2 regions of the Massilia sp. Se16.2.3 genome follow, and region 2 is predicted to be linked to the other one. Evidence: riboswitches for the same ligand, from Rfam matches in the RefSeq annotation. Region 2 holds a riboswitch; the other holds the start of a gene.

Region 1 (9,697 bases), 840 kb from region 2:
CTCCAACATATCCTTGCTCCCCAGCACTTGACGCAACAATGGCGCGGAGGGCAGGCCTCGTGGCGCTTCGGCTGGCCGCACGCCGCTGGGCGGCGACCGGAATAAAAAAGCCCACCGACACTCGCATGTCAGGTGGGCAAACGGAAAACCTGATCTGCGTTGATGTTACCCAGCGGGAAATTATTAATCCCGCATCAAATGTCGGCCAATTGTCGTGAATTTGTAAAAGCCCGGTTCGCTGTTTGCTCCGATACAATGTCGGCGGGAGAAAAATGATGTTGGTAAAACGCACAACAGGCAGGCGCCGGGTGGAGAACAACGGGTGAACCGGATTTTCTTCCGCTTTTTCATGCTGGTGATGTTATCGATCACGGCGGCGACCTTCGTCATTTACTTCACGATGAGCCGCCTGTTCGGCGACCCGCTGGAAGACATCGCCCGGCGCCAGGCCTCGGCCCAGATCTTCCTGATCGAACAATATGTCGACGCCGCGCCCACCGACGAATGGCTCACCCGCCTGAACCGGGCGCGCGAAGTCTCCGATACCCGCTACGACCTCGTGACGCTGGCACGGGCGCGCACCTTCCTGCCCGCGGCCAGCCTGGGTGCGCTCGAGCGCGGCGAAGTCGTACTCGACGTCGGGAACAAGTCCTTCTACCGGCGCGTCGACCTCACCGGCGAACGCTATATCGGCAGCGACGACGAGGTGATCCATGCGCGCAACCTGCCGATCGACATCGGCCTGGCGCTGCAGATGGAGGCGGTGCGCTACGTGATCGTCGCGCTGGCGCTGCTCGCGCCCATCGCGCTGTGGTCGCGCGCGCACTGGCAGGGCTTGCAGACGCTGTCGCGCGTGGCCGACGAATTTGGCGCCGGCAAGCTGTCGGCGCGTGCGCGCATGCGCTCCTCGCGCAGCATCTATCCGCTGGCCGAACGCATCGACCTGATGGCCGACCGCATCGAGCAGCTGCTCGTGTCGCAGAAGAACCTGCTGCATTCGGTCTCGCACGAACTGCGCACGCCGATCGCGCGCCTGGAATTCGCACTCGAACTACTGCACGACAGGGCGGACGACCCTGCCCTGCGCGCGCGCATCGCGGCGATGGAGGGCGACGTGACTGAACTGAACAGCCTGGTCAACGAGCTGCTCGGGATGGCGCGCCTCGACAGCGAACAGGCCCTGCCGATGCAGAGTGTCGATCTCGGCGTGCTGCTACGTACGGTCGAGAGCGGCCTGCCGCCGGGAGCACAGCGCCTGGCGCTCGACTGCCCCGACGGGCTGGGGCGCGTGAAGGCCGATCCGCGCCTCCTGAAACGCGCGCTGTCGAATTTGCTGAGGAATGCACAGAAATATGCGGCGCAGGACATCCGCCTGTCGGCGCGCAGCGACGGCAGCCGCATCACGATCGCCGTGGAGGACGACGGGCCGGGCATTCCGGAGGACGAGCGCGAACGCATCTTCGAGCCCTTCTACCGGCTCGACCGCAGCCGCGACCGCGCGACCGGCGGCTTCGGCCTGGGCCTGTCGATCGCCCGCAAGGCCGTGCTGCTGCATGGGGAACGCTGGCGGTGGAGGCCTCGCCGCTCGGCGGCGCCCGCTTCGTCGTGACGCTGCCGCAGGGCTGAGGCCCGCGGCGCTTCTTGTTTCCCGCTTACTTTCCCGTCTCGGGCTTGACGTGGGTGAAGCCGTACCAGAGGTGTTCCCACCAGTGGTCCCGCGAGCGCACCGTGTACAGGCAGGCCTTGTCGACGCCGCCCTTGAACACGGGATCCGGACATTTGTTCGTCATCAGGGCATAACGCTGGTTTTCGGCATTGACGAGCGCAATGCAGAGCCAGATGGCGATGCCGGCGAAGATGACGACAAGCGACCAGGCCACGTGGTTCACGTGGCTGGTCTCGAACAAGTCCTCTTCCCGGGGGCGCGAGCCCTCGTACATTTCGAGGACCTTGCGTTCTGAATCACTCATTTCGTCTTGGCTGCCTTCGCAACGAGTGCATCGAGGACCTGGAAGTGGGCCTGCATCAGCTGGTTGCGGTCGGTGATCTTCAGCTTTTCCGCGACCTGGCCAGGGGAAGTCTGGTACTTGCCGTCGACGATCAGCGTCGGCGTGCCGCTCACCTGGTAGTTGGTGCTGGCTTGCGGCAGGCGGCGCAGTTTCGTCATCACGCCGAACGAGTTCCAGGTTTCCAGGAATTTCGCGCGGTCGATGCCGTTCTTCGCAACCCAGTCGATGATCTGCTCGTCCTTCATCAGGCGCACGCGCTGGACGTGGACGGCGTTGAGGATCTTCGGATGCATTTCAGCTTCCTTGCCCATTGCTTCGAGCGTCAGGAACAGGTGCGCTTCCGGATCGGCCGGGCCCTGGAACGGCAGGTGGATGCGGCGCAGGTTGACGCTATTCGCATTCTTTTTGATCCATTCGTTCAAGCCAGGTTCCAATGCGTAGCATGCCGGGCAGTGGTAGGCGAAGAATTCGATCACTTCGACCTTCTTGCCCACGGCCTGCACCGGCTGTGGCGTCGACAGCGTCGTGTATTCCACCCCGTTCTGCGGATTGGTTGGCGTGGCGAAAGCGGTGCTGGCGACCAGGCTGGCGGCGACAAGGGCGAAACGCAGGGAGCGGCGCATAAATATCCTTCTGGTGAAATAGGGAGAAAACGACCGCGAGATTACCACTTTTTTGCCCTCGGCTAGGGCAAACGGGCGCATTTTTGCATTTGCTTACGGGTGTAACGCGCGCTTACCGCCTACAAGGGCCGCGCGGCGGCGTGCACGCGCCGTCTCCAGGCGCGCGCACAGGGCCGCGGCCCCCTCGACCACGCGCGGCCCGGGCCGGGTCAGCAGCTCCTCGTCGAGCGTGAACAGGTTGTCGCGCCGTACCGCCGTCATGCCGCGATAAGGCGACCAGATCGACAGGCCGCGGTCCTGGGGCGTATAGCGCTTGCCGCCGACGATCGCTTCCGGATCACTCGCCACCACCGCCTCGAGCTCGACCTGGGGCGCGATCGTCTTCAGGTCGGCAAAGATGTTACGACCGCCGCAGAGCCGGATCGCCTCGCTGGCGATGTGCTCGCCGTTGAGCGTGTAGAGCGGCGCGTCCCAGGCCTGGTAGAACACGGTCACCGGCGGGCGTCCCGCATGGCGGCTGCGCAGGCCGGCCACTTCCGCATGAAAGCGCGCGGCAGCCGCTCCCGCCCGTTCCTCCGTGCCGAGCAATTGGCCGAAGCGCCGCAGGCTGCTTTCCACCGCATCGAAGCTGCGCGGCTCGCTGTAGAACACGGGGATGCCCAGGCCCTGCAGCTGGGCGATCTGGCGCGCGGTGTTCCCGCTTTGCCAGACGATCAGCAGGTCGGGTTTCAGGGCGACTACGCGTTCCAGGTCGATCTGGCTGTTCGAGCCGACGAGCGGGATGCGGCGTGCCTGCGCCGGATAGTCGCTATGGTTCATGGCGCCGACGATGCGCGCGCCGCCGCCGGCCGCGAACACCAGTTCGGTCACGTGCGGGGCCATCGAGATCACGCGCGCGGCCGGGCGCGCCAGCACGACGCGGCGGCCCGTATCGTCGACGACGCTGATGGCGGCCGCGGCCAGGTTCGCGCTGAGCGCCAGCACGGCTGCGAGCATGAGCGAGATTTTCACTGCGCCCTCCGCGCCGCCAGGCCAGGCAGCTTCGCAGGCACCGGCACCGGCGTATCGTCGGGCAGGAAGATGGTGCGTCCGCCATGGTGGATGGCGGCGATCGGATGGCCGAGGCAGTCGCTCAGCAAATCGGCGCGCATCACCTCGGCGACAGGCCCGGCGCGCCAGGCGCCGTCCTTCAACAGCAGCAGCGCATGCGTCGCGCCGCTCCAGGCCAGGTTCAGGTCGTGGCCGACGCTGACCACCGCCCTGCCCTCGTCGCGGCAGAGGCGCGCCAGCAGGTCCGTCATCGCCACCTGGTGCGCCAGGTCGAGCGCATTGGCCGGCTCGTCGAGCAGCAGCAGCGGCGTGTCCTGGGCCAGCAGCGCGGCGATCGCCACGCGCTGGCGCTCGCCGCCCGACAGCGTGCGCACGTCGCGCTGGGCCAGGTGCAGCACGTCGAGGGTACGCAGTGCGCGCTCGGCGGCGGCATGGTCGTCGCTGCCTTCCCAGTAGCGGTCGGCGTGATAGGGGTGGCGCGCCATCAGGACCGTCTCGATGACGCGGTAGGCAAAAGCGTCGCCGCGCGACTGCGCCAGGTAGGCACGCTCGCGCGCCAGCGCCGTCAGCGGCCAGTCGGGCAGTGGCCGGCCGGCCAGCACCACCTGGCCAGCGTCGGGCGTGCGCAGGCCGGCGAGCGTGCGCAGCAAGGTGCTCTTGCCGGCGCCGTTGGGGCCGATCACGCACCAGCTCTGGCCGGGATCGACGCGCCAGTCCAGGCGCTCGAGCAGGACGCGGCCGTCGGCGCGCAGGAGGAGGTTGCGGGTCTCGATCATGGGCGGCGCAGGTGAAGTTGATGCAACTGGAACAGGAAGACCGGTACGCCGATCAGCGAGGTGAGCACGCCGACCGGCAGCTGCTGCGGTGCCAGCACGGTGCGCGCCAGCGTATCGGCCAGCACCGGAAGCCGCCGCCAGCCAGGCTTGCCGCCGGCAGCAGCATGCGGTGGTCGGGTCCGAAGGCATGGCGGCAGGCGTGCGGCACCACCAGGCCGACGAAGCCGATGCTGCCCCCGGTGGTGACGGCGCAGGCCGTCAGCAGGCCGGAACAGATGAAGAGAAAGCGGCGCTGGGCGGTCACATCGACACCGAGCGTGACGGCGGCATCGGCATGCAGGGCCATGACATTCAGGTCGCGGGCACGGCGCAGCGCCAGCAGCAGCGCGCCGCCCAGTACGATCCAGGGCAGCGCCCGCCACGAGGTGCCGGCCAGGTCGCCGATCATCCAGAACACCATGCCGCGCAGGCGCGACTCGGGCGCGACCGACAGCATCAGGGTGACCAGGGCCATGCACGCCGAGGCCAGCAGCACGCCGGTGAGCAGCAAGGTGCTGGACTCGCCCGTGCGCACGCCCCCGCGCCCACCGGCCAGGTCGCGCCGCGCCAGCAGGTACAGCAGCAGCGAGACCGCCACCGCGCCGGCCAGCGCGCCCAGGTCGACCGCCCACAGCGCGGCGCCGAACAGCAGCGCGGCCAGGGCGCCAACGGCGGCGCCGGCCGACACGCCCAGCACGTAGGGGTCGGCCAGGGGATTCCTGACCAGCGCCTGCATCATCACGCCGGCCAGCGCCAGCGCCGCGCCGGTCACGAAAGCCCGCTGGCGCGGCCCGTGCGCAGGTCGAGCAGGGTCGCCGCCATGCCGCCTGGCTCGCCCCGCACCAGGCTGGCCAGGGCGGATGGAAAATCAGCCAGCGGCACGGCCACCGAGCCTGCCAGTCCCGCGCCCGCCAGCGCCGCCAGCGCGCATGCGGCCAGCAGCGCCAGCGTGGCGGCGTGCCGGCGCGCAGGCGACGGGTTGGCGATGGCGGTGCTCACGACATCAGAAGTCGTAGCGTGCCGACAGCTTCAGCAGGCGGCCATTGCCCGGATAGATGCCGCTGCGGCAGCCATAGGCCTGGCTGAAGTAGTCGCGGTCCGCCAGGTTCTGGCCGGCGAGTGCGAATTCCCATGGGCCGACGCGGTAGGCGTAGCGGGCATCAAACGTCGTATAGGACGGAATGCGCGCGCCGCAATCGTTGCTGAAGTCGTTGCCGTAGCGCTGGGTCGAGACGTACTGGGCGCCGATGTCGGCGCTGTGGCCGCCGGCCGGCAGCCAGGCCAGGCGCGCGGTCAGCACGTTCTTCGGCACCAGCACCATGCCGCGGCCAGCGTTCGGGCCCTCGGTGAACTCTGCCTGGACGTGCTGCCAGTGGCCGGTCAGGCGCAGGTCCGCGCCCAGATCCGCGTGGCCGTCCACTTCGACGCCCCGGCGCCGGGTCGGGTCGAGGTTGGTGTTCGCGCCCCAGCCGCCGGCGAGGGTCGGATCGAAGAAGATCTCGTTGCGCAGGCGGTGGCGGAACACGCGTGCGGAGACGCCACGTGCCGTGCTGCCGGCGCTGATGCCGATTTCCAGGTCGCGCGAAGTTTGCACGTCCAGCAGGCCGTCGCTCGAGCGGTAAGCGTTTTCGTCGGCGTTCGGCACGCGGTAGCTCTGCCCCGCTTTCGCGTGCAGGGTCACACCCGCGATCGGATCGATGCTGCCTTCCAGGGTCCAGGCATTCTGCGACTGGGTGCCGTTCGGCGCGCCCGAGAACGGGTTGCCGGCTTCATAGCCACGCGTGTCCTCCTTCTCGAACTTCTCGTGGCGCGCGCCCAGCGCCAGGCGCGCCTTCAGCGCACCCTCGAGGCGTAGCTCGTCGCGCAGGTAGACGGCGCGCGCATCCCGGATGCTGATTGCGCCCACGCCGGCGGCGCCGCGCTCCCAGCGGGTCAGGTCGATGCCGGCGACGACTTCGTTGAGCAGGGTGCCGGAGCGGGCGATCTGGCGCAGGCGCGGCGAGAACTGGGTCTGGCGGGTGTAGCCGGTCGACTCCAGCACCGTGGGACCGGACGCGGTCTGGTACTCGTAGCGCGAATTGACTTCGCGCTCGCGATGCGACAGCTCGGCCGCCAGTTCCACGCTGCCGATGCGCTGCTCGGCAAAGGCGGTGACCCGGTCGGTTGCGAGGTCGCCGAAGTCGTGCGGCGTATGGGTCTGGGTCGGGTCCTGCTCGAACTCCGGGAGGGTGAGCGCACCGGGAAACGCGCATCCTGGCGCGCGCTTTCGGCGCGCAGCCCCAGGCGCGTGCCATCCTGCGCCCACTGGACGCCGCCGCTGACGGTCTTTTGCAGGAACTGGTTGTTGGCGCGGTCGTTATGGCTGCCCGGCGCGCGGCGGCCAGGTCGAAGGACAGCGGGCCGGCGCCGTGGCGCACCGAGGCGCGCGTATCGAAACTGTGGCGCTGGCCGGCCTCGAGGGCGAGCGAGCCGTGGTAGCCGCCATCGGCGCCGCGTTTGGTAATGATGTTGATGACGCCGCCGGTCGCGCCTTCGCCGTACAGCACGCTGCTGCCGCCGCGCATGATCTCGATGCGCTCGACGGTATCGACGGGAATCGTCGACAGCACGGCGCCAGTCAGTTCGTTCTCGTTCATGCGCACGCCGTCGACCATGACCACCATGTTCTGGCTGCTGTTGGTGCCGAAGCCGCGCAGGTCGAGCGCGAAGTCGGGCGAACCGTCGAAGCTCTGACGGCCGTATACGCCGCCAATCTTGCGGATGGCGGCATTCACGTCGGTGACGCCGGCATTGCGGATCTCGTCGGCCGTGATGACGGTGGCGCCGATCGGCGTCAGGGCCGGATCGCTGGCGAAGCGGGCACCGGTGACATGCACGGTGGAGACGGATTCGGCGGCAGCGTCCGGGACGTCGGCGGCGGCCAGGGCGGCGCCGGCAAACAGGGAAAGGGAAACGGCGCAGGCCAGCGCGATCGGCGTTCTGGCCGGCGCGCTGTTCGAAACAACAGCAGTCATGATCTTGGTTCTTCGATAAGGGTGCGCCCGGCTTGCGTCCCCGCAGGCCGGACTCCACGAACGTCGCCCGGTAAGCCTCGCGACGCACAGGGCGGCACCACGAGACACGCCGGGCGCGTCCACCTGTCTGGCCGGTATCCGGGCTTGCAAGTCGGACCGCCTCACCTTCCTGTGCGCGGCACAGTGGTGTTCGAGGAAGTCTGTCGCCGGGGCGACGCTTGATTACCGTTGCGGGGGCAGCACACCTGGCCATGCGCCGGGGGCGCGGTGGCATCGTGTTTCCCGTTTAACTGCGCGCGCAGATCGCGCACGCGGGCACCAGAACGGCGTGATTATATACCTGGCAAGGGTTTCGGGTCGGATGGTGGCGCGCCGGTTGCCACGTGGGCCGCGTCTTGTCGGAGGCACGATACCGTTTCTCTGTTCAGCGGGGAAACCGCGTGGAGTCGGGACTCCACCCTAGGTCCTGAGCAAACGGTGAGACAGCGTGGGCACAAGTGCCCACCCTACACCCCCTCAGGTGCCGCGCTTGCCGCGGGCGGCCTCTTCGGCCTTCAAGGCAGCCTTCTCGGCGGCGATGCGCGCTTTTTCTTCCTTCTCGATGCGGTGCGCCTCCAGGCGCGCGGCGCGGGAGTCCGGGGTTTCCAGGCTGATGCGGCCGATGGCCCCGCTGCGGTAGTCGTGCAGCAGCACGTGGGCCGCTTTTTCGACGTCGAACTCGCCGCCGCGCACACGGAAACCGCGGCGCGCCGCCACCTGCTCGACCACGCCGATGCCGTCCAGGCCTTCCGTCTTGAAGCCGTAGCGCGCCGTGAGCAGCTGCGGATAGCGTTCAAGCAGCACGTCGCCCAGGAAAAAGGCGACCTCTTCCTCGATCAGGGCATTCGTGCCGATGGCATGGCTGGCGGCCAGCATCAGGCCGTCGCTCGGCATGTCGATCTTCGGCCACATCAGGCCCGGGGTATCGACCAGCACGGTGAACTGGTCGAGGTAGAGCTTCTGCTGGGTCTTGGTGACCGCCGGTTCGTCGCCGACTTTGGCCACGCGCTTTTTCAGCAGCGCGTTCATCAGGGTCGACTTGCCGACGTTGGGGATGCCCATGATCATGATGCGCAGCGGCTTGGTCGGCACGCCCCGGTGCGGCGCCAGCGAACGGGCCAGCTCCGGGATGCGCGCGACGTCGGCCGGGCGCTTGGTCGTCATCGGATAGGCCGTCACGCCCGGCTGGGCATCGTAGAAGGCTTTCCAGGCGGCGGTGGCGACCGGGTCGGCCAGGTCGATCTTGTTGAGGATCTTGAGTACCGGACGCTGGCGGAACTTGCGCATGCGGTCGACCAGCGGGTTGCAGCTCGCCTCGGGCAGGCGTGCATCGAGCACCTCGATCACGAGATCGATGAACTCCATCTGCTCCTCCGCCTGCTTCTTGGCGGAGTTCATGTGGCCCGGGAACCATTGTATCGACATGCTGTGCTTTCAAATTCTGCGAACGAGGCGGTATTTTACGCTGCCGCCCGCTACGCGTCCCGCCGCGCTGTCGTTATGTTTCCACACGTAACAAATTTGGCTTGATCCAGGACAATACCCAGGGAAGGCCGGCGCGCACGATGACGAGACGGCCGCTGTGGCCGGTTCGAGGAGAGATCGTCATGGGAATCGCGCGCAACGTCGAAGTATGGATCTTTGGGGCTTTCGGTGCGCTGTGCCTGGCAGCCTGCCTGAGCGGACCGTCCCAGCGCGCCGCCCCGTCGGCGGGTGCAGGCATGGCACCGGGCATGGCGGAGGATGTCGCGCTGGCGCAGCCGGACATCGAGCAGATGCAGCCGATGTACGTCGTCTACGTGGTCGGCAAGCGGCCCGGCGGCGCGGCCAAACGCGCGCCGCGCCAGATCGAGGGCTGAGCAGGCGCGGTCGGCCGCGCGCTGGAACGCTCCAGCGCGCGGCAGCCTCGCCAGCCGTCCCTCTCCGCCCTAGCGCGCCAGCGCTTCCATGTCGCGCCGCACCAGGCTCGTCACCCCGCCCCAGGTCCGCCCCGTGTAGTGCCCGTAGTCTTCGCCGTCGTCGCGAAACTCCACCGAGTGAAAGGCCCACTTGGCGCGCCCACCCTGGTTCGGGCCCGACCCAAGCGTCAGGTCGTTGCAGAACCAGTCGCCCGGGTTGCACAGCGAACTGCCGCCGCCCCGGAAGCC
Region 2 (9,697 bases):
TTCAATTCGTCGAGCACGACCAGCTTGACCGCGGGGTCGGCAAGGAAGCGTTTCGCCTGCGCCCAGGCCTCTGCAGCCTTGGCCATGTCGCGTTCGCGGTTCTGGGTTTCCCAGGTATAGCCTTCGCCCATGGCGTGGAAGCTCACCTCCTCGGGGAAGCGGCGCAGGAACAGTTCCTCGCCGGTCGACATCGCGCCCTTGATGAACTGGACCACCCCCACGCGCATGCCATGGCCGAGCGCGCGCGCCACCATCCCGAAGGCGCTCGAGCTCTTGCCCTTGCCGTTGCCGGTGTTGACGATGATGAGGCCGATCTCCTTGTCGGCCGCGGCGATGCGCGCGTCGATGATGGCCTTCTTGCGCTCCATGCGCACGCGGTGGCGTTCGTTCAGGGCGGCCGTCTGTTCGGGTGTCATGTCGTTCATGCTGGGGCTCCGTTGGGTGTCTGTGCCGGCGCTAGCCGCGGCGCAGGCGATGCAATTGGTAGAGAAAGATGGGGGCGCCGATGATGGCGGTGACGGCGCCGACCGGCAGCTGCTGGGGCGCGACGACGGTGCGTGCGAGCGTGTCGCACAGGACCAGGAAACTGCCGCCGGCAAGCGCGGCAGCGGGAACCAGCACCCGGTGATCGGGACCGAAGGCGAAGCGGCAGGCGTGCGGCACGATCAGGCCGACGAAGCCGATCGATCCGGCGCTGGTGACGGCGCTGGCGGTCAGGATCCCGGAAACGAGAAAGAGCGAGCGCCGCAGGCTGCCGACCTGCACGCCCAGCGTCACCGCGCTTTCCGCATGCAGGGCCATCACGTTCATGCCGCGCGCATTGCGCAGGGCGAACAGCAGCGCGCCCGCCAGCACGATCCAGGGCAGCGCGCGCACTGGTGCGCCGGCGACGTCGCCGATCATCCAGAACACCATGCTGCGCAGCCGGCTTTCGGGCGCAATCGACAGCATCAGCGTGATCAGGGCCACGCACAGCGAGGAAATGATGACGCCCGTGAGCAGCAGCGTCGACGTGCCGCCAGCCGCGCCGGCGCCGCCGCGCAGGTCGTGCCGCGCCAGCGCATACAGCAGCATCGACACGGCGATGGCGCCGCCGACCGCCGCCATCTCCACCGTCGCCATCGCGCACATCAACAGCATCGCGGCCAGCGCGCCCACGGAGGCGCCCGCCGAGATGCCGAGGATGTAGGGGTCGGCCAGGGGATTGCGCAGCAAGGCCTGCATCAGCACCCCGGCCGGAACCAGCGCACTGCCGGTGGCAAAGGCAACCAGTGCGCGCCCGGCACGCAGCTCGAGCAGCGAGGCGGCCAGCGACTGCGGCCGGCCCTCGAACAGCTGGCCCAGCGCCGCCGGTACCTCGGCCACCGCCACCGCGATGGAACCGGTCATGCCCGCATACAGCAGGGCGGCAAGGGCGACCAGCAGCAGCGAACCGGTGACTAGAAAGGCGCGTCGTTGCGGCGGCAGGCTGAGGGGCGTGCTCACAGGCGCCAACCTTAACGGATACCGTAGCGCAGGCCGGCGAACCAGCTGCGGCCACCGCTGCCATAGTTGCGCGCCAGCTCGTATGACTTGTCGGCGGCGTTGTTGACGCGTGCCAGCAGCGAGAAGTCGGCATTGATGCGCCAGGTCGCGTACAGGTTGAGCAGGCCATAGCCGCCGAGACGGCGCAGGTTGGCCGCGTCGTCGAAGCGCTCGCCGGACAGCACCCATTCGGCACCAAGGTCCAGGCTGCCGGCGCGATACGCGGCGCTGAAGTTGGCATGCTTGCCGGCGCGGCGCGCCAGGCGCTTGCCGGTGCCCTCATCCTGCGGATCCTGCCAGTCGAGACTAGCACGCAGGTTCAGCGCGCCGATGCGGGTGCCGCCCGCCAGCGTGACGCCTTCGAGCGTGGCCGACGCCACGTTGTAGGCGCAGCTCCCGGTGCGGCCGTCCCTCTGGTCAGGGCAGGGCGTAGCGGTCACGATCATGTCGGTCAGGCGGTTACGGAACCAGGTGGCGTCCAACTGGACAAGGGAGCTGTCGTAGCGCAGGCCCAGTTCGGCGTTGCGGCCGCGTTCCGGCTGGTTCGATTCGACCCCATAGCCCGGGTAGTACAGCTCATTGAAGGTCGGGGCGCGGAAACTGGTACCGACGCTGGCGCTGGCGCGCAATCCACCGCCGAAGTCGTAGCCGTAACCGGCGGCACCCGTGTTCCTGGCACCGTAGTCCGAGCGGTCCTGGCGCGCGCTGACATCGAACAGGTGGCGCGCGCGGCGCAGCGCATAGGCCGCGGCATAGGAATTCGTGATGCGTTCGCGCCCCAAGGCGCGGGTGGCGCTCGCTTCCACCGCTTCCTTGCGATGGGCGGCCAGCAGCTGCAGGCGGTCGGTGCCGAGCGTGATCGTGTTTTGCCAGGTCAGTTCGTCCTGGCGGGTGTCGATCTGGCTGGTGCCGCTGGCCGTCGCGTTGGCAAAGCTGCCCAGCTTGTCCTCGGAGCGCGCCAGCTGCACGGTGCTCTGCCAGTTCGGCAGGAAGCGGTTGCTCATGTGGAGCGAGGCGCTGTTCAGGTCCTGGCGATTGTTCGTGTCGAAGCTGCCGGCACCGCTGTCGTACTGGGCGCGCAGGCGGCTGTGCAGGAACTGGACGCCGGCTTCGTGGCCAGGCGCGAGCAGGACCCCTACGCGGCCATGCACGCTGCTGCGGCGGTAGCCGTCGTCGTCCGGGTTGTAGCCAAAGGCACCCGGTTTGGTGGCGGAGAAGCCTTCGGATTCTTCGTGGCCGGCCCCGAGCGCGTAGCTGACGGCATGCTCGCCACCACTGGCGCCGGCAATGCTGGCGCTGGCCTGGCGTGTGGCATCGCTGCCGGCGCCGAGCGCGGCGGTGGCCGCCAGGCCGGCTTCACCCCTTGCGCGTGAAGATCTGGATGACGCCGCCGATCGCATCGGCACCGTACAGGGTGCTCAGCGGCCCGTAGACGACTTCGATGCGCTCGATCGCTTCCAGCGGAATCGCATTCCAGCTGGCGACGCCGCTGGTGGACGAGCCGATGCGCACGCCGTCGAGCAGGACGACGACCTGGTTGCTGTTGGCCCCGCGCAGGTAGACGCTGGTGCTGGCGCCGGCACTGCCGTTGCGGGTGATTTCGATGCCGGGCTGGCGCTGCAGCACATCGGCGACCGAGCCAGCCCCAAGGCGCGCGATTTCCTCAGCCTCGATGACGGTCGTCTGGGCGATGACGTCGGCCGCGCGTTGCGGCGTGCGTGTCGCGGTGACGACGACGGTATCGATGGTGGCGTCCGATACGGCGTCCGTTACGGCGTCCGTTACGGCATCGGCGGAAGGGTGGGCGGAGGCCTGCGCGAAAGGCGCAAGCATGGCGAAGACAAGCGACGAGGCGGCCGCTTGCCGGGTACGGTGAAAGTGCATGACGAAGTATGGGTTGGACAACCAGCCCACGTCCCCGTAGGCCAGATTGAACAGAAGCGCGCACGCGCGCCTCCACCTTTTGGCCGGTATCCGGGCTGGCAAGTGGGGCCGTCCGACCTTCCCATGCAAACGCACAGTGGTCTGGGTAGACGGTTTGCCGCGTGAACGCGGCACTTGCTTACCGTTGCGGGGGCAGCACACGTTGGCTTGCAAAGCAGGCTTCGTGTTTCCCGTTTAACTGCACCTGTGGACACAGGCGCGAGCACCAAAACAGGACGATTATACGGTGTCGTCCCGGCGTTGTCAGTCTTTCAGCAAGATGACTTCGCCATAACCGACCTGGTGTGGGGTACTCGCCGCCTGCAGCGCGGCCATCTCGAGTGACTGGCCGCCCTGCAGGGCGGACAACAGGCGAATGGTGCCGGCGTGGCAGAGCACCAGCGCTTGCGCGTGGCCGCGCGCACGCAGGTCGCGCCGGAATGCCGCCACCCGCTCTGCCACCTGCAGCACGCTTTCGCCGCCGCCGGGACGGTAGCGCAGCAGGTCGGCGGCCCAGGCGTCGACTTCGGCGCGAGGAATTGCGTCCCAGCTGCGCATCTCCCAGCTGCCGAAGTCCATCTCGGACAGGCGTGCATCGAACACGGGCGCCGGGCCCAGTCGGCGCGCCAGCTCGGCGCAGCGGCGCAGCGGGCTGGCATATACAGGCATGCTGCCGGGCAGGCCTTGGGCGCGCAGTGCAGCGTGAACCTGCATGGCCTGCGCTTCGTCTGCCTCCACATCGCTGCTGCCGTAGCACAGGCCGGGGAGCATATCCGGCCGTGGATGGCGTACCAGGAACAGCCGCATACTAAGCCAGTGCGCCGTGCTTGAAGCTCGCGAGCACCGCCAGGTACACGGCCACCTCGGCCAGCTGCTGTACGGCCCCGAGGCAGTCACCCGTATAGCCTCCAATGCGCGCCTGGAAGATACGTGCCAGCCAGAAGGCGGCGCAGGCTGCGGCGACGAGGGCGCCGCCGATCGCCCAGGGCGTGAACACGCCGTACGCCACCATCGCGGCGGCGGGAAGCAGCGCGGTCGCCGAGGCGATGCCGAATTCGCCGCCGCTTATTTCCTGCGCGAGCGGCTTGGACTTGCCTTCGCCGCGGGCGTAGGTCATGCGCCAGATCAGGCTCGTTGCGGCCAGGCGCGAGATCGGGTGCGCCAGCAGCAGCGCGGCGATGGCGCCGGCGGGCGGCAGCATCGCCAGCGCCGTGCATTTCAGCCCGAGCATGCAGGCGATGCCGATCGCACCGTAGGCGCCGACCCGCGAATCCTTCATGATCTCGAGCACGCGCTCGCGCGTCAGGCCGCCACCGAAACCGTCGCAGGTATCGGCGAAGCCATCTTCGTGGAAGGCGCCGGTGAGGTAGATCGACGCCGCGGTCGATAGCACCGCCGCTACTGGCGCGGGCAGCACGAGCGCGGCGAGCGCGTACACGGCAGCCGCGATAGCGCCCACTACCCAGCCGACCAGGGGGAAGTAGCGCGACGCATGGTGCAGCCACTCGGGCTGGAAGCCGACCCAGCGCGGGATCGGCAGCCGCGTGAAGAACTGCAGGGCGATGAAGAACAGGCGCAGCTGCTGCATGGCTTATGCCGCGCCGGTGCCGGCCTGGGTACTGACTTCGGCCGATGCAAAGGTCGCCATCTCGTTCAGGAAGTTCACAGCCGCGTGCAGCAGGGGCAAGGCGAGGGCGCTGCCGGTGCCTTCGCCCAGGCGCAAGCCCAGTTGCAGCAAGGGCTGGGCGCCCAGGTGCTCCAGCATCAAGCGGTGTCCATGTTCGCTGGAACAGTGCGCAAACACGCAGTAGTCGAGGATGGCGGGCTGCAGGCGCGCCGCAACGAGCAGGGCACTCGTGACGATGAAGCCGTCGATCAGCAGCACCTTGCGCAGGTGCGCCGCCTGCAGCATGGCGCCGGCCATCGTCGCGATTTCGAAGCCGCCGAAGGTGGCCAGCACGTCGAGCGGTGCGGAGACGTCGCGATGCAACTCGATAGCCGCTTGCAGCACCTTCTGTTTATGCAGGACGCCACTTGGCGCCAGGCCGGTGCCCGCACCGACGCAGCTGGCGAGCGGGATGCCGCTCAGCTTGTGCATCAGCGCCGCGGCGGAGCTGGTGTTCCCGATGCCCATCTCGCCAAAACCCACCACGTTCCCCGGCAAGTCGCGCACGAGTGCCATGCCGCCTTCCATCGCCTGCGCACACTCGTCAGGCGACATGGCCGCTTCCCTGGCGAAATTGCGGGTACCGGCCGCCACCTTGCGGTTGAGTAGTCCGGCGCGTTGGCCGAATACGTGGTTTACGCCTGCATCGATGACCTGGATGGTCCAGCCGTTCTGGCGTGCGAACACATTGATGGCCGCACCGCCGGCGAGGAAGTTCTCGACCATCTGCCAGGTTACTTCCTGCGGATAGGCGGAAACACCCTCGGCAACAATGCCGTGGTCGCCGGCGAACACGAGCATGGCAGGGGTATCGATATGCGGCTGGGCCGATTCCTGGATCAGGCCAACCTGTATTGCCAGTGCTTCCAGGCGCCCCAGGCTTCCGAGCGGTTTGGTCTTATTGTCGACGGCAAGGGCAAGCGACTTGGACAGTTTGGGATTCTCGATAGGAAACACAGCGGGAATAAACATTGTTGTCGTTTTATATAGTGAACGGGCCGCGCAAAGATAGCACAGGCGAGGGGCTTGCAAGCTGCCTGCGGCTTTGTTATGATTCGCCTCCGCTTCGGCGCTCAGTGCAAAACGTTAACGAAATCAAGTAGTTAAGTATGCAACAGGCGAAGAAGAGGAAAAAAAGAAGTTGACGACGCAAACGAAACACTGCATAATCTCACTTCTCTGCTGCTGACGAACAAAACGATTCGCGACAAAGCAGCAAGGCAGTACCGCCCTCGGCGGGAGCCAAAGTTCTTTAACAATTAACAGTCGATAAGTGTGGGCGTTTGATGAAGGTGCCAGCTGACTAGTTCAGCTGATTACTTAAATTATCAAATGTTCACAAAAGTATTAAGCGTTGTCTCAGCAATGAGATAACGGTCAGTATCTTGAGTGAGCGACTCCGCTAGCAATAGCGGATGACACGAAAGTGTCAACAAACAGAGATTGAACTGAAGAGTTTGATCCTGGCTCAGATTGAACGCTGGCGGCATGCTTTACACATGCAAGTCGAACGGCAGCACGGGCTTCGGCCTGGTGGCGAGTGGCGAACGGGTGAGTAATATATCGGAACGTACCCAAGAGTGGGGGATAACGTAGCGAAAGTTACGCTAATACCGCATACGATCTATGGATGAAAGCAGGGGACCGCAAGGCCTTGTGTGCCCTGGAGCGGCCGATATCTGATTAGCTAGTTGGTAGGGTAAAGGCCTACCAAGGCGACGATCAGTAGCTGGTCTGAGAGGACGACCAGCCACACTGGAACTGAGACACGGTCCAGACTCCTACGGGAGGCAGCAGTGGGGAATTTTTGGACAATGGGCGCAAGCCTGATCCAGCAATGCCGCGTGAGTGAAGAAGGCCTTCGGGTTGTAAAGCTCTTTTGTCAGGGAAGAAACGGTGGGGGCTAATATCCTCTGCTAATGACGGTACCTGAAGAATAAGCACCGGCTAACTACGTGCCAGCAGCCGCGGTAATACGTAGGGTGCAAGCGTTAATCGGAATTACTGGGCGTAAAGCGTGCGCAGGCGGTTTTGTAAGTCTGTCGTGAAAGCCCCGGGCTCAACCACGGGAATTGCGATGGAGACTGCAAGGCTTGAATCTGGCAGAGGGGGGTAGAATTCCACGTGTAGCAGTGAAATGCGTAGAGATGTGGAGGAACACCGATGGCGAAGGCAGCCCCCCGGGTCAAGATTGACGCTCATGCACGAAAGCGTGGGGAGCAAACAGGATTAGATACCCCGGTAGTCCACGCCCTAAACGATGTCTACTAGTTGTCGGGTTTTAATTAACTTGGTAACGCAGCTAACGCGTGAAGTAGACCGCTGGGGGAGTACGGTCGCAAGATTAAAACTCAAAGGAATTGACGGGGACCCGCACAAGCGGTGGATGATGTGGATTAATTCGATGCAACGCGAAAAACCTTACCTACCCTTGACATGTCAGGAATCCTTGAGAGATCAGGGAGTGCCCGAAAGGGAACCTGAACACAGGTGCTGCATGGCTGTCGTCAGCTCGTGTCGTGAGATGTTGGGTTAAGTCCCGCAACGAGCGCAACCCTTGTCATTAGTTGCTACGCAAGAGCACTCTAATGAGACTGCCGGTGACAAACCGGAGGAAGGTGGGGATGACGTCAAGTCCTCATGGTCTTATGGGTAGGGCTTCACACGTCATACAATGGTACATACAGAGGGCCGCCAACCCGCGAGGGGGAGCTAATCCCAGAAAGTGTATCGTAGTCCGGATCGCAGTCTGCAACTCGACTGCGTGAAGTTGGAATCGCTAGTAATCGCGGATCAGCATGCCGCGGTGAATACGTTCCCGGGTCTTGTACACACCGCCCGTCACACCATGGGAGCGGGTTTTACCAGAAGTAGGTAGCTTAACCGCAAGGGGGGCGCTTACCACGGTAGGATTCGTGACTGGGGTGAAGTCGTAACAAGGTAGCCGTATCGGAAGGTGCGGCTGGATCACCTCCTTTCTAGAGTAGCACCGGGAGCTAACGCTCCATCATCAAGCGTTCACACTTATCGACTGTCAATAAGAACTGTATTTAGCTGAAGCGGAAAGCTTGAGCTAAGTGTAGTTATTGTTCTTTAACAATCTGGAAGAAGTAAAGTTTTTTTTAAGCGTGCAAACGCATCAGCAATGATGAGTGAGCACACTTAGGGTAGTAGTAAAAGTATCAACAAACATGCAACAAGCTGTACTCCTTGAACTATGACGCTCCCCGGTGCGAACCAGGGGCTAACGTTATAGGGACAAGCGAATAAGTGCACATGGTGGATGCCTTGGCGATTACAGGCGATGAAGGACGTAGTAGCTTGCGATAAGCTGCGGGGAGTGAGCAAACACACTTTGATCCGCAGATTTCCGAATGGGGAAACCCGGTTCTTTTAGGTCATTGCATGCTGAATACATAGGCATGCAAAGCGAACGCGGCGAACTGAAACATCTAAGTAGCTGCAGGAAAAGAAATCAACCGAGATTCCCAAAGTAGTGGCGAGCGAAATGGGAAGAGCCTGTACGTGATAGTCGACTGGATAGTGGAACGGATTGGAAACTCCGGCCATAGAGGGTGATAGCCCCTTACACGAAATTCAGACGGTGGTACTAAGCGTACGACAAGTAGGGCGGGACACGAGAAATCCTGTCTGAACATGGGGGACCATCCTCCAAGGCTAAATACTCGTAATCGACCGATAGTGAACCAGTACCGTGAGGGAAAGGCGAAAAGAACCCCGGGAGGGGAGTGAAATAGATCCTGAAACCGTGTGCATACAAACAGTCGGAGCGGACTTGTTCCGTGACGGCGTACCTTTGTATAATGGGTCAGCGACTTACATTCAGTGGCGAGGTTAACCGAATAGGGGAGCCGTAGAGAAATCGAGTCCGAACAGGGCGACAGTCGCTGGGTGTAGACCCGAAACCAAGTGATCTACCCATGACCGGGATGAAGGTGCGGTAACACGCCCCGGAGGTCCGAACCCACTAATGTTGAAAAATTAGGGGATGAGCTGTGGGTAGGGGGGGTGAAAGGCTAAACAAACTTGGAAATAGCTGGTTCTCTCCGAAAACTATTTAGGTAGTGCCTCAAGTATCACCATCGGGGGTAGAGCACTGTTATGGCTAGGGGGTCATTGCGACTTACCAAACCATTGCAAACTCCGAATACCGATGAGTGCGAGCTTGGGAGACAGACGTCGGGTGCTAACGTCCGGCGTCAAGAGGGAAACAACCCAGACCGCCAGCTAAGGTCCCAAAGATTGGCTAAGTGGAAAACGAAGTGGGAAGGCTAAAACAGTCAGGATGTTGGCTTAGAAGCAGCCATCATTTAAAGAAAGCGTAATAGCTCACTGATCGAGTCGTCCTGCGCGGAAGATGTAACGGGGCTAAGCCAGTCACCGAAGCTGCGGATATGCATTTATGCATATGGTAGGAGAGCGTTCTGTAAGCCTGCGAAGGTGTCTTGTAAAGGATGCTGGAGGTATCAGAAGTGCGAATGCTGACATGAGTAGCGATAATGCGGGTGAAAAGCCCGCACGCCGTAAGCCCAAGGTTTCCTGTTCAACGTTCATCGGAGCAGG

Evidence for each region. Region 2 has a riboswitch for cobalamin ahead of G4G31_RS25450 (TonB-dependent receptor). Riboswitches for the same ligand answer to the same signal wherever they lie in the genome.
Region 1: another riboswitch for cobalamin. It lies ahead of G4G31_RS28260 (TonB-dependent receptor plug domain-containing protein); the one in region 2 lies ahead of G4G31_RS25450 (TonB-dependent receptor).

Annotation. Positions count from the first base shown of each region.
Region 1 covers NZ_CP050451.1:2,462,417-2,472,113, reverse strand. Annotated here, with positions in the region: gene G4G31_RS11335 (ATP-binding protein) at 323-1,609, shown strand; gene G4G31_RS11330 (hypothetical protein) at 1,653-1,970, opposite strand; gene G4G31_RS11325 (thiol:disulfide interchange protein DsbA/DsbL) at 1,967-2,632, opposite strand; gene G4G31_RS11320 (cobalamin-binding protein) at 2,726-3,628, opposite strand; gene G4G31_RS11315 (ABC transporter ATP-binding protein) at 3,640-4,458, opposite strand; partial or broken gene G4G31_RS11310 (FecCD family ABC transporter permease) at 4,455-5,484, opposite strand; gene G4G31_RS25805 (TonB-dependent receptor domain-containing protein) at 5,501-6,802, opposite strand; partial or broken gene G4G31_RS28260 (TonB-dependent receptor plug domain-containing protein) at 7,071-7,271, opposite strand; gene G4G31_RS27870 (hypothetical protein) at 7,258-7,530, shown strand; cobalamin riboswitch at 7,623-7,849, opposite strand; gene ylqF (ribosome biogenesis GTPase YlqF) at 8,028-8,948, opposite strand; gene G4G31_RS11295 (hypothetical protein) at 9,158-9,409, shown strand; gene G4G31_RS25795 (hypothetical protein) at 9,479-9,697, opposite strand, start outside.
Region 2 covers NZ_CP050451.1:1,626,574-1,636,270, forward strand. Annotated here, with positions in the region: gene cobO (cob(I)yrinic acid a,c-diamide adenosyltransferase) at 1-425, opposite strand, end outside; gene G4G31_RS07530 (iron ABC transporter permease) at 457-1,485, opposite strand; gene G4G31_RS07535 (TonB-dependent receptor) at 1,497-2,924, opposite strand; gene G4G31_RS25450 (TonB-dependent receptor) at 2,881-3,408, opposite strand; cobalamin riboswitch at 3,472-3,693, opposite strand; gene G4G31_RS07540 (histidine phosphatase family protein) at 3,712-4,218, opposite strand; gene G4G31_RS07545 (adenosylcobinamide-GDP ribazoletransferase) at 4,256-5,035, opposite strand; gene cobT (nicotinate-nucleotide--dimethylbenzimidazole phosphoribosyltransferase) at 5,039-6,085, opposite strand; rRNA gene G4G31_RS07555 (16S ribosomal RNA) at 6,559-8,091, shown strand; rRNA gene G4G31_RS07560 (23S ribosomal RNA) at 8,370-9,697, shown strand, end outside.